One region of the Pseudoalteromonas sp. AWM4_233 genome, then DNA from elsewhere that is predicted to be linked to it. Evidence: predicted binding sites of a transcription regulator. Region 1 holds the regulator's gene; the other holds the start of a gene.
What was found. The regulator sigma-54, encoded in region 1, starts transcription at its own class of promoters, with help from an activator protein. The targets are predictions, from matches to a motif close to GTTGGCACGNNNNTNGNNT.
Positions count from the first base shown of each region.

Region 2: a site for sigma-54 is predicted at 3,139-3,157, ahead of ACXAC4_RS07105 (DUF1707 SHOCT-like domain-containing protein). Genes of this name have one in related genera too.

Region 1 covers NZ_JBSWSZ010000001.1:226,418-232,538, forward strand. Annotated here, with positions in the region: gene pmbA (metalloprotease PmbA) at 1-210, shown strand, start outside; gene mgtE (magnesium transporter) at 269-1,627, opposite strand; gene ACXAC4_RS01080 (HPr family phosphocarrier protein) at 1,745-2,020, opposite strand; gene rapZ (RNase adapter RapZ) at 2,024-2,872, opposite strand; gene ptsN (PTS IIA-like nitrogen regulatory protein PtsN) at 2,890-3,342, opposite strand; gene hpf (ribosome hibernation promoting factor) at 3,345-3,632, opposite strand; gene ACXAC4_RS01100 (RNA polymerase factor sigma-54) at 3,661-5,181, opposite strand; gene lptB (LPS export ABC transporter ATP-binding protein) at 5,229-5,954, opposite strand; gene lptA (lipopolysaccharide transport periplasmic protein LptA) at 5,957-6,121, opposite strand, start outside.
Region 2 covers NZ_JBSWSZ010000001.1:1,584,869-1,590,989, forward strand. Annotated here, with positions in the region: gene yfbV (terminus macrodomain insulation protein YfbV) at 149-601, shown strand; gene rlmA (23S rRNA (guanine(745)-N(1))-methyltransferase) at 678-1,478, opposite strand; gene ACXAC4_RS07095 (energy-coupling factor ABC transporter permease) at 1,475-2,104, opposite strand; gene xthA (exodeoxyribonuclease III) at 2,119-2,928, opposite strand; gene ACXAC4_RS07105 (DUF1707 SHOCT-like domain-containing protein) at 3,284-3,949, shown strand; gene ACXAC4_RS07110 (DUF417 family protein) at 3,990-4,817, opposite strand; gene ACXAC4_RS07115 (alkaline phosphatase family protein) at 4,974-6,121, shown strand, end outside.

The sequences.
Region 1 (6,121 bases):
AATACAGTAACAGGAGATTACTCTCGAGGCGCAGCTGGTTTTTGGGTTGAGCAGGGCGAGATCCAATATCCGGTGAGCGAAATCACCATTGCTGGCAATCTAAAAGACATGTTCATGAATGTGCAGGCCATTGGTGGAGATATTGAAGCGCGTGGTAGTGTACAAACAGGGTCGATATTAATTGAGTCAATGCAGGTCGCAGGGGAATAGGCCTTAATTAAAGTAAAAGCCCGCGATATTGAGCGGGCTTTTTTGTGTTTGGAGGGGTCTAAACTAAGAACCAGGTCGCTGTGCCTAAGAAGGCAAAGATACCCACAATATCTGTGACTGTGGTAAGAACCACACTGCCCGCAAGGGCTGGATCTATGTTCATACGCTTTAAGATGATGGGGATACTGGCACCGGCTATACCGGCTGCAAGTAAGTTCATGAACATAGCAAAGGCGATCACGCCACCGAGTACGAAATCCCACTGCCATATGGCGACAACACCTGCGATTAACAGAGACCAAAGCACACCATTTAGTGCCCCGATGGCGAGCTCTTTACCAAGCAAGAACTTCTGGTTGGTGTTGTTGATATGGCCAAGGGCAATACCACGAATAACTAAAGTTAGGGTTTGGCTACCAGCCACCCCACCCATACTAGGTACAATGCCATTAAGTACCGCTAAAATAGGGAGTATATCTAGTGTACTTTCGAAAAAGCTGGCGACAAAGGCGGCAAGCAAAGCCGTTAAAAGGTTAATGCCAAGCCAGATAGAGCGGCGCTGGCTACTTTTCAAAACCGGTGCGAAGGTATCTTCTTCATCATCTAGACCCGCCATGCTTAACAAGCTGTGTTCAGCGTCTTCACGAATAACGTCTACGATGTCATCAATGGTGATTCGACCAAGCAGTTGTAAGTTATCATCAACAACCGCTGCTGAAATCCAGTTATGACGTTCGAAGAGTTGCGCCACGTCACTTTCATCCATTGAAACGGGAATAGTTTCTTTCTCATCATCCATGAGTTCTGCAACCACTTTATCGGGTGAGTTCGTTAAAAGGGTTGCGACAGGCAGCGCCCCGATAAACTGGTTTTCTTTATCGACGACATATAAATCGTCGGTGCCATCGGGTAACTCGCCTCGTAGGCGTAAATAACGCAGTACCACGTCGAGCGTCACATCAGGTCTAATGGTGACCGTATCTGTGCTCATTAATGCACCCGCAGAGCGCTCTTGATAAGAAAGCGCTTGGGTTGCCCTTGCCCTATCTTGTGCGTCCATTGCGCCGACAACGTCTTGATAGACGTCATCAGGTAAGCTTCTTAGTACTTCACCTAAGTCATCGTCATCCATATCCTCAGTTGCGGCTGCAATGAGCTCTGGATCCATTTGGTTGATAATACCAATACGAACGTCTTCAGATAGCTCTTCGAGTACATCACCTTGAATATCAGGGTCAACTAATTGCCATAGCTGTGTACGCACTTTGTGCGGGGAAGATTCAAGTAGTAATGCGGTGTCGCAGGGGGGAGTTTCAGCCAGAATACGCCTAACCTGAACAAACTGACCATTGTTTATTGCGTGCGTTACTTGTTGTAATTGTTGCAACGTATAGTCTTGTTCTAAGGCTTCTGGCATAGGCAATCCATTTATTAGGTGGTGTGCACCGAGAATAAAGGTTTAGGCAGTTACTGTGGGCGCCTAAAAGAGTGCCTTAAGTTTAACGTAATTTTTGCAGAGTTACCAAGTGCTTGGTTACTCATCTTCATGAAATTTTTGTGCAATTAACTCGCCAATGGCTGTGAGTGCAGGCTGGGCATCTGGACCTTCACAGCACACTCGAAGCTGCTTACCATGACTGCTTTCAAGCATGAGCAAAGCGAGTACACTATCACCAGGAGCTTCTTTGTCATCTTGGTAAAGGGTGATCTGCGCATCAAACTGTTGGGCTAATTGTGCAAGTACTGTGGCTGCGCGTGCATGCAGACCACACTTGTTTTGGATTAGAAAAGTATCTTCTGCCTTAACCATACTTTAGTCTACGTCTTGTTCGCGGTGACGTATTTGCACATTGTTATGAGTTTTAGCAAAGCTTTCACCAATGGTTTGTGCTAGGTAAACAGAGCGGTGTTGTCCGCCAGTACAACCAATTGCAATGGTTAAATAGCTGCGATTATTGCGCTCTAGATGAGGTAACCAAGTCTGGACAAAGGTTTGGATCTGCCACGTGAACTTTTGCACTATGCTGTGGCTTGCCAGATAATCTTTAACTGGTTGATCTAAACCTGTCAGTGGTTTTAGTTCAGGCTCCCAATGCGGGTTTGGTAAAAAGCGCGCATCAAATACATAATCGGCTTGTTTAGGGATCCCATGTTTAAAACCAAAAGATAAGAAAGTAATGATAAGTTGCTTATCTTTTTTGCCAAGGATCTGCTCTCGAATGGTTTCAGCTAGCTGGTGTACACTTAAATCTGTCGTATCGAGCAGCACATCTGCGCGTGTGATTAACACATCGAGTAATTTCTTTTCTTCTTTAATTGCTAAATCAAGCGGCAGGTTATTTAAAGAAAGCGGATGCAATCGGCGTGTTTCTGAAAAGCGTTTGATCAGTGCTTGGTCATCACTATCTAAATAGAACAGCGTGGGATTTGCAAAGCCTGGTAAGTATTCAAGAATATCATTAAATTCTTGTTGCTCTTTTGGCAGGTTACGAACATCGATACTGACGGCTATTTTGTCATAGTTATCAGAAACACTTCTAACCAAAGAAGGAAGGAGATTAACTGGAATGTTATCAACACAATAATAACCTAGGTCTTCCAATACCCTTAAGGCAACGGATTTGCCCGACCCTGAGCGACCACTAATGATGATCAGTTCCATGGATTCCTCTCTGTTAATTAATCTTGAAGTGCAATAAGTTGATAGAGTGCCTCATCGTCTTTTGCGTGACGAAGTTGCTTGCAAAACTCTTTGTTGTTTAGTTTATCAGCAATTGCAGCTAAGGTCTTTAGATGTTCTGCATTATTACCTTCAGGTACAAGCATTGCCAAGAGAATATCGACTGGTCGGTTATCTATTGCGTCAAAATCAATACCGTTTTGATTAGTCACTAAAATGGCAAAAATAGTATCAATGCCTGTAAGGCGGCCATGAGGAATAGCAATACCTTTGCCTATGCCTGTGCTGCCTAGTTTTTCCCGCGTTAGGAATGCATCTAATATTTCGTGGGCGTTATGCTCTGGAAGGTGTTGGCTCGCTAATTCACTGATGTACTCTAGCGCACGTTTTTTGCTATTAAAAAGGACCGCAGCTTTACTGCAGTCCTTGTTGATAATCGAGCTAAGTTTCATGGTTAGTGTCGAGTTAATTTCTCTTTGTGTTTGATAACTTGGCGATCGAGTTTATCAACGAGTTTATCAATGGCTGCGTACATATCAGAGTGTTCATCTGAAGCGAAAATTTCACCGCCATTTAAATGAACGGTAGCTTCGGCTTTTTGTACCAGCTTCTCAACATCTAAGATCACGTGAACGTTATTAATGTGATCAAAATGCCTTTCTAGCTTTGCAAACTTCGTGTTTACATAGTCTCTTAATGAATCTGTAATTTCTACGTGACGACCAGTTAAATTTAGTTGCATAAGCATTTTCCTTCTCTTGGTTTACGTCTTAAATCAAGCTCTTACGCTGATTTGACGGTGGAATAGAGAGTGACTCGCGGTATTTCGCAATTGTACGACGTGCCACTTTGATTCCCTGTTCTGCCAATATATCTGCAATTTTGCTGTCGCTCAATGGCTTAGCTGTATTTTCTGCAGCAATTAGCTTTTTGATCAATGCTCTAATCGCAGTCGATGAGCATTCACCTCCGTTTTCAGTGCTTACGTGACTTGAGAAGAAGTACTTCAACTCAAAAATGCCACGGGGTGTATGCATGTACTTCTGAGTGGTGACACGAGAAATGGTAGACTCGTGCATCTCGACCATCTCAGCAACATCATTCAAAACCATAGGCTTCATTGCCTCAGGTCCATGTTCAAAGAATGCCTGTTGTTGTTGCACAATGCAATTGGTAACTTTCATTAAAGTGTCATTACGGCTTTCTAAGCTCTTAATAAACCATTTTGCTTCTTGTAGGTGAGAGCGAATGAATTGGCTGTCAGTGCTTGATTTTACTGAGCGTGACATTGCCGCATAATGATCATTAACCCTAATTTTAGGCATACATTCAGGGTTTAGCTCAACAACCCAGCGGCCTTTTACTTTTTTCACCGACACATCAGGAATAACATACTCAGATTCTTCACGAATAATGCTGGCGGCAGGTTTAGGATTAAGGCTGTGAATGAGTGTCATCACTTCTTTTAACTCAGGCTCTTTGAGCTTGGTCTTTTTCATGATAGTGCGGTAATCACGGCTGGCCAGCAAATCAATATGCTCGCTTAACACCATTTTTGTTTCAGCTATGAAAGGCGTGTCTGCATCAAACTGATTGAGTTGAATACATAAGCATTCTTGTAATGAGCGAGCGGCAATACCTACAGGGTCAAAGAGTTGAATACGCTTTAATACAGCTTCTACTTCATCGAGTTCAATTAACTCTTCGTCATTGCCTTCATTAATACTTTCTAGGAGTTCTTCGGTACTAACAGTAAGTAAGCCTGCATCATCAACGGCTTCAACAATGGCAACGGCAATGGCTTTATCGGTTGGGCTGAATGGCGTGAGTTCTAATTGCCACATTAAATATTCGTGTAATGTTTCAGTGGTCTCACCCTGATAAACCGTTTCGTCTTCAGGCATAGGGCCGCTACTGGTGCTCGGTGCTGCACTCATGTACTCGTCCCATGTCACATCCATCGCGAGATCGTCACTGACAGTGTCTTTACTCAGTGCTGCATCGCTATCGAGTTCGTAATCGCTGGTCGGTTCATCACCGTGACCATCATCAGTAGAGTTAGAGAGTTGCTCGCTAGAGTCAGTGTCTTTGGTCGCTTTGTCTGAATCATTGCCATCAGTACTTGGCTCTAATTCCGACTCATCTACTTCGAGTAAAGGGTTGCTATCCAGCGCTTCTTGGATCTCTTGCTGTAGATCAAGTGTGCTCAATTGCAGCAAGCGAATTGCTTGTTGCAATTGTGGTGTCATGGTTAGTTGCTGCCCCATGCGCAGCTGTAGCGATTGCCTCATGTATTTCTAACAATCCTTTTTGTTATTTGGATTATGTCTTGCTTTAACTATAGACGGAATTGTTCACCTAGGTAGACGTCTCTTACGGTTTGATCAGCTAAAACTGACTCAGGCGTACCTGACGCGATTAATTCACCATGTGAAACAATATAAGCTTTCTCACAAACATCAAGGGTTTCTCTTACATTGTGATCTGTAATGAGGACACCAATGCCGCGGTTTTTTAAATGCTCAACAATTTTCTTTATATCTAACACCGAAATCGGATCAACGCCAGCAAAAGGCTCATCTAAAAGAATAAATTTAGGGTTTGCGGCTAAAGCGCGAGCAATTTCAACTCGGCGACGCTCACCACCTGATAAAGCCATGCCCTGACTGTCCCGAATATGTTGAATATTAAACTCATCCAGTAAGTCGTCTAAAGTTTGCTCTCTTTGTACTTTATTGAGGTCTTTACGGGTCTCTAAAATAGCCATTAAGTTTTGATAAACAGTCAACTTTCTGAAGATTGAAGACTCTTGAGGCAGATAACCAATGCCCATGCGTGCTCTACTGTGCATAGGTAGCAAAGTGATATCTTCATCATCTATGGTGACTTTGCCTTTATCGCTAGGCACAAGACCAACGATCATGTAAAAACTGGTGGTTTTACCTGCGCCATTAGGACCGAGAAGACCAACAATGCTTCCGGCTTCCACGCTTAGGCTGACATTTTTTACGACTTGGCGGCCTTTGTAGCTTTTTGCTAGGGCTGTGGCAGTTAACACACTCATGCTCATTGACCTTGTTCAGGGTTAGACTTTGATGCTTTTTTCTCTGGTATCAATACCGTGTGTACACGTTGCTGATTTTGTTCGTTTCGCTCAGCACTGATCAGTTGCTTCTCGATGTCATAAATAATCGCTTCAGCTTTTGTACTTTGACCTCCCAGGCTTATTTC
Region 2 (6,121 bases), 1.4 Mb from region 1:
TTCCAATTTTGACAATAACAGTAAATGCGTATTAAGCTTAAAGCGAAGTCGCGGTTTAAGCTACGCAGTAATACAAAGGTATAATAGACAATGATAACTGTTTATTTTACCCCAATTTTGACCGAATAGTTAGCTTCTAGGAGTCCTAATGCAAAAAAGTCTCATTTCTCAAATGCAACTTGGACGACAGTACGCCAAAGAATGGCCTATGCGCAAAGAGCTTGCGCCTATGTTTGCAGAATTTAGAGTCATAAAAGCCACTGAACTTGCGATCAGTGTTATGCCTTTACTTGCTGTGATTACTTTAGTATTGCAAACCAATTGGTTGGGAAATCAGTATGTACCTCAATCTTTAGCCATTGCACTTTTCTTTATATCTTTGCCTGCTCAAGGTTTACTTTGGCTAGGGAAGCGTGCTGATACGCCGCTTAATCCATCTTTAAATACTTGGTATCAAGAATTGTTTAATAAGATGGTGGCCAATGGCTATGATGCGCCCATGCAATTACAGTCGCGCAGACCCACTTATCGAACTTTGGCAAAACTGTTAAAAGACATGTTTGAGAAAATGGATAAAGCATTTACAAAAGAGCAGTTTTAAACTGCTCTTTTCAGTTGTACCTATCCTCAAAGTAATCATTTAATTAAAGGGGGTGGGGTGTACAAGATAGTTTTATTTAAACCTTCTGATATTCGCTTAAATAAAATGATAGTGTGATTGTATGGCTCTGTTTTTCCTTTAAAGCGTCATAGTGACTTTCTTTAAACTTCCAAGCAAATGGTGTCATTTGTATTAAATGCTCAATGATTTCTGTTTTAATCTCTATTCGTTTTTCAAGTTCATGGTGTTTAACTAATTTAAACCCAGCAGGGGTATCTGGATGTGTATGTAAATTCACTTCAGGGTAAATTAACGATTTAAGCTCAAATAAATGTTTAGGGCCCGGGTTCACTAAAATTACTTTACCTGTGCTCCTCACCAGCCTTTGTAATTCTTGTTCAAAAACGGGGGCGAACACAGTGACAACACAGTCCATACTTTCATCTGAAAATGGTGCTTGTTTAGCAGAAGCAACACTAAAATTGGCCTCTTTATATCGCTTAGCCGCATATTTAACGGCTGATTTTGAAATATCGAGCCCATATACATCACATTCGGGCAGTTCATTGGCAAATAAGTGCGTATAAAATCCTTCACCACAGCCTAAATCGAGCAATGTTTGAGGAGAAGATAGTGAAATTAGATTGGCAATCTCTTGTCTCAAAAAGTGATAATGGTCAGTTGCAAAAAAGGCACGACGCGCTTGAACCATATCTAAATTATCACCGGGTTGTTTTGATTTTTTATTCTGAACAGGCAGTAAGTTGACATAGCCTTCTTTGGCGAAATCAAATTGGTGTCTGTTTTCGCAAGACATGCTATTGCCAGTTTTATTTAACGGAGCCTGACAAAGCGGACAGTGATAAATTAGCGTCATTTATCTAAGTATTCCTTATCATAAAAGGTTTTAACCCAGTGGGGTTTATAAGTAATAAGTAATGTGATTGCCATACCATTTAACATGGCTTCGGGAAACCAAATTAACGTTGCATAAAATAAATAGTTATCTAATAACTGTTGGAATGTGTACGTATCAATTAGCCAATAATATACACCTGACGACAATATTTTGAATGCGCCAATACAGCCTGCGCATAAAAATGCACAGACAAAAATATAGATAAAAAAATGTCTTGGTAATTTGCTGTAACACAGCACAAATAGGCCGTAACTGACCAATATGGGAAGTAGCGCAGTAAAAAGATAAAAGTCGGCAAATTCAGAAGTTTGAATGCTGCCAAAAGCAAGTAATAAGAGACTGGTAAGTAGAGCACTTAAACTTGCTAACCGCCAACCAAGCACTAAGGTGATGGCGGTTACTCCCAATATATGAATATTTAAATAGGGCAAAATCCCCGCTTTGATTTGCCAAAGCAGTGCCAGTACTACTGAACAGGCAAGTACACCAGTTTGTCTGATAGGCCTATGCCAAAGCGTTAAATATTCGCGTTTATCAATAGTAAACGCGAATATGATTAAGGTAACAAGCGGGGTCAATAACATAGAGTGAGTTCTAATTAAAATTTAAACTCGGCCCAAATTGGCGCGTGATCAGAAGGCTTTTCGATGCCTCTTAATTCGTAATCGATTTCACTTTCTACACATTTGGCCATCAATGATTCAGTAGCTAACACTACATCAATGCGAAGGCCTCGGTTATCATCAAAACCTTTTGAGCGATAGTCGAACCACGAGTAACGTTCTGTCTTTTCTGGTGTTAATTCGCGGAAAGTGTCTTTAAATCCCCAATCCATTAACGTCGCAAGCCACTCGCGTTCTTCTGGCTGGAATGAACATTTGCCCGTTTTCAGCCAACGCTTCTTATTTGGCTCACCAATACCGATATCTAAATCTATCGGTGAGATATTGATATCACCCATTACAATGACATTTTCTTCAGGCGTGTGATTTTCATTTAAGTGTGTCATTAAGTCTTTATAGAACTGACGCTTGTATGGGAATTTGGTTTCATGATTTATGTTATCACCTTGAGGGAAGTAGCCATTATGAATGATCACATCTTCACCTTTGTCATTCTCGAATACACCTGAAATCATACGTTTTTGGGATTCTTCTGTATCAGTCGAAAACCCTTTTTTGATTGACTTAGCAGGTTTCTTCGACATCAGTGCGACACCATAATGTGCCTTTTGACCATGGAAATAAACGTGGTAGCCCATAGCTTCTACATCTTCAACCGGAAACGCTTCATCGTGAACTTTGATTTCCTGTAAACCAATTACATCAGGTTGATGTTTGTCGATTAATGCTTGCAATTGATGAAGACGAGCACGAAGGCCATTAATGTTAAATGAGATTACTTTCATAATTTGCGCTTATAGTTCTATGTAATTTATGTACCATTTTAACATTGAAAGGGAGTTGCGAAAGCCCGAGATAGCAATTTAAATTATCTATCACTTTTTTCGGTTTGGGAGATATGTTATTTATTAGTCAATACACTCAAATTTTGGTGAGAAAGTAACCTGGCTAGAAATGCTAACTGAATTAGTGCATTGAATTATAATGACTTTATTTTTGGTTCGGTTATTGCTTTAAATTTAAGAAATGCAATTTTAATGGAACAACTTATTGAATGCTTAAGTTGAACCAGTCACTCACTATACTAATCAGCTTAATTAAGTGTTACTGCAGATTGGTATTACATAGTAGGGAAATAACATGAGCGTCGTATTAGAAGATAGACCAATTGAACAAGTCAGAGAAGAAGTTATAGACAACCTAATTTACAACTATAGCCATGGTGTTATTTCCGCAGAGGCATTTGAAAGACGTTTAGACAAAGCGATGAGTACACAGGTTCATGCTGAAATCGTCGCCTTAACAGCAGATCTTACTATGCAAGCTGACGAGAAGTATACGGCGCAAAAAGATGCGAGCTTGAATATTAATTACGGACAAAAGTCTGCAGGTGACAAGCTAGATATTAAAACGGTTTTAGGAAACAGCTCTCGAACAGGCAAATGGGCGGTACCGAAAGAAATTAACTTATTGAATGTATTGGGTTCTACAACCTTAGACTTTTCCGATGCTGTATTTGAGCATCAAGAAGTCACTGTAAATGTAAATTGCATACTGGGTTCAGAGAAAATTTTAATCCCCGAAGGCATAAATGTGATCTGCGAGGCGTTTTGTATTCTTGGTAATGTAGAAAATAAAGCGCCATCTATTGCGCCAAAACAAGCACCGACTATAAAGATTAAAGGCAAACTGTGGTTAGGTTCAGTTGATGTTGAAATTAAGCGCACGATTAAAGAAAAATTTGTGAGTTTTGCCAATGAGCTCAAGTCATTATTTGATGATGGCAGTTATGGTAAATATAAATAAACAGGATATAAGAGGGCACGCTTAAACGTGCCCTTTTTTATCATACTTTTTGTTCAGTAAATTTTAAGAAGAAAATCAAATTCGCGATAAACCACAAGTCTTTTATTAAAAAGTGACCTGTCGTAGACAAAATAGTTGATGACGTAACTGCGCCTGGGGTTGTTGCTAAAAATGTTTGTGTCATGACAAAAACTGCAAGTGACATTAACACGCCAATCCAAAGTACTTTTTTGTTATATATGGCTGCAATCAAAAGTGCGACAGCTAACAAATCATAAACACCAATTAAATTCGAAGCAGTTTGTAAATCCCAAACACTATACATCCAAGACATAAATGGTGAAGTTTGCAGTAAGTCTTCGATCCCTTGTGCTTCTATCAAGGTAAACTTCATACCCCCGATCCAAACGAGTACGACCAAAACAGGGAAAATTGCTATCCACTGCATTACATGATTAGAAAGGTTTGGGTTAAGTAGACAGATGCCAATTGAAAGTAACGCAAAATACTTAATGACGCCTTGGCCTGCTCCGATGACAGGAAATCCGCCCATGCTTTCAATCCACATACCCGTTGAAAAAAGGCTTAGTAAAGGCACTACAGACACAATAATGAGTAAAGATGCTAAAGTCGGTTTTGCTTTTTCAAAGTACATAGAAAGTATCGAAAATACAGCAAGTAAAGAAAAGCATAAAGCAGCCAATATATTAGCAATTTCATAACTTAGGAGTGAGTTGAAGCCAAAAAAATTGACTGTTTTTTCGATATGTCTATGACTGCCCATTAGCAACATACTCGTGCTCATCAATATACTTGATAATCCAACTAACAAGAACGCTACGTTGGTATTGCAATAAAACTTTTTCATTTAACAACCTTTTTAATTGGGAATACGCAATAAGACCGAGAAAGCGAAAATTTATTTCAACTTGTCTTAATTTTAGAGTTTCCGTTTATCGTGAATTGTTTATTTTGAAATTTAAAGCTATCAGAATAGCATCGCACTTAAACACGGGAATTTTAAATGATTAAAACACTTATTTATTGTGTCTTATTGCTGATAGCTATACCCAGTATCGCTAAGCAACAAACTGTTGTTCTTATCTCACTTGATGGTTTTCGGTGGGATTATATTGAAAAGCATAACGCTAAAAATATTAAACGCATCGCTGATAGCGGTGTTCGAGCCACTAAAATGTGGCCTGTTTATCCAAGTAAAACCTTTCCAAACCATATATCCATAATTACAGGCTTATTACCGGTCAATCACGGTATTATTGACAATAAGTTCTGTGATAAACAAAGAGGTGATTGTTATAAAATGGGCAAAGGGCAGGGAGATAGTACTTGGCTTAATGGCATACCTTTATGGAATCTGGCAAAAATGCAAGGACTCAAATCAGCTGCCTATTTCTGGCCAGAATCCGATGCGCGCTTTAATGGTATGACCCCTGACTATTACTACCATTACTCAAAGCATAGTGATTACCAAACTCGTATTGACCAAATGGTTGAGTGGTTAAAATTACCAAAAGAACAAAGACCAAGTTTTGTTGCAGGGTATTTTTCATTAGTCGATAGTATGGGCCATGACTTTGGCCCTGATAGCAAAGAAGTATATGATGCTGTTCAAAAAATGGATAAGCTAATCGGGCAGTTTAATGAGCGCTTAAAAAAGCTGCCTCATGATGTAAACTTAGTGCTGGTGGCTGATCATGGTATGTCCTCATTAAAAGAAGACAAAACAATCACGATTAGCAGCCTGAATATTCCAAAGTCTTGGACGGTGAAAAACACAGGACCAAGAGTACTTATTTATGCGAATGACGCTTCAATTGAAAACATTAATACAGCAAAGCAACAGCTGCGTCTTATCTCAAACAATCGGTATGCAGTGCTAGATGAGACGATTTTAAAGCAGCGCCATTACCATGGCACCCCAAGGATCCCAGATATTATCTTAGAAACCAAAGCTCCGAGTGTTTTTAGCCTTGGTGGTAAATTAGATTATAAAGGTACTCACGGATTTGCAAATACAGATGATATGGCTGCAATGTTTGTTGCAACTGGGCCTGCTTTCAAAAAGGGCCATAAAATTAAAGAAATGAGTAATTTAGAAATATACCCAACAGTAGCTAAAATACTGGGCTTAGAGCTGATAAGAAATGTAGA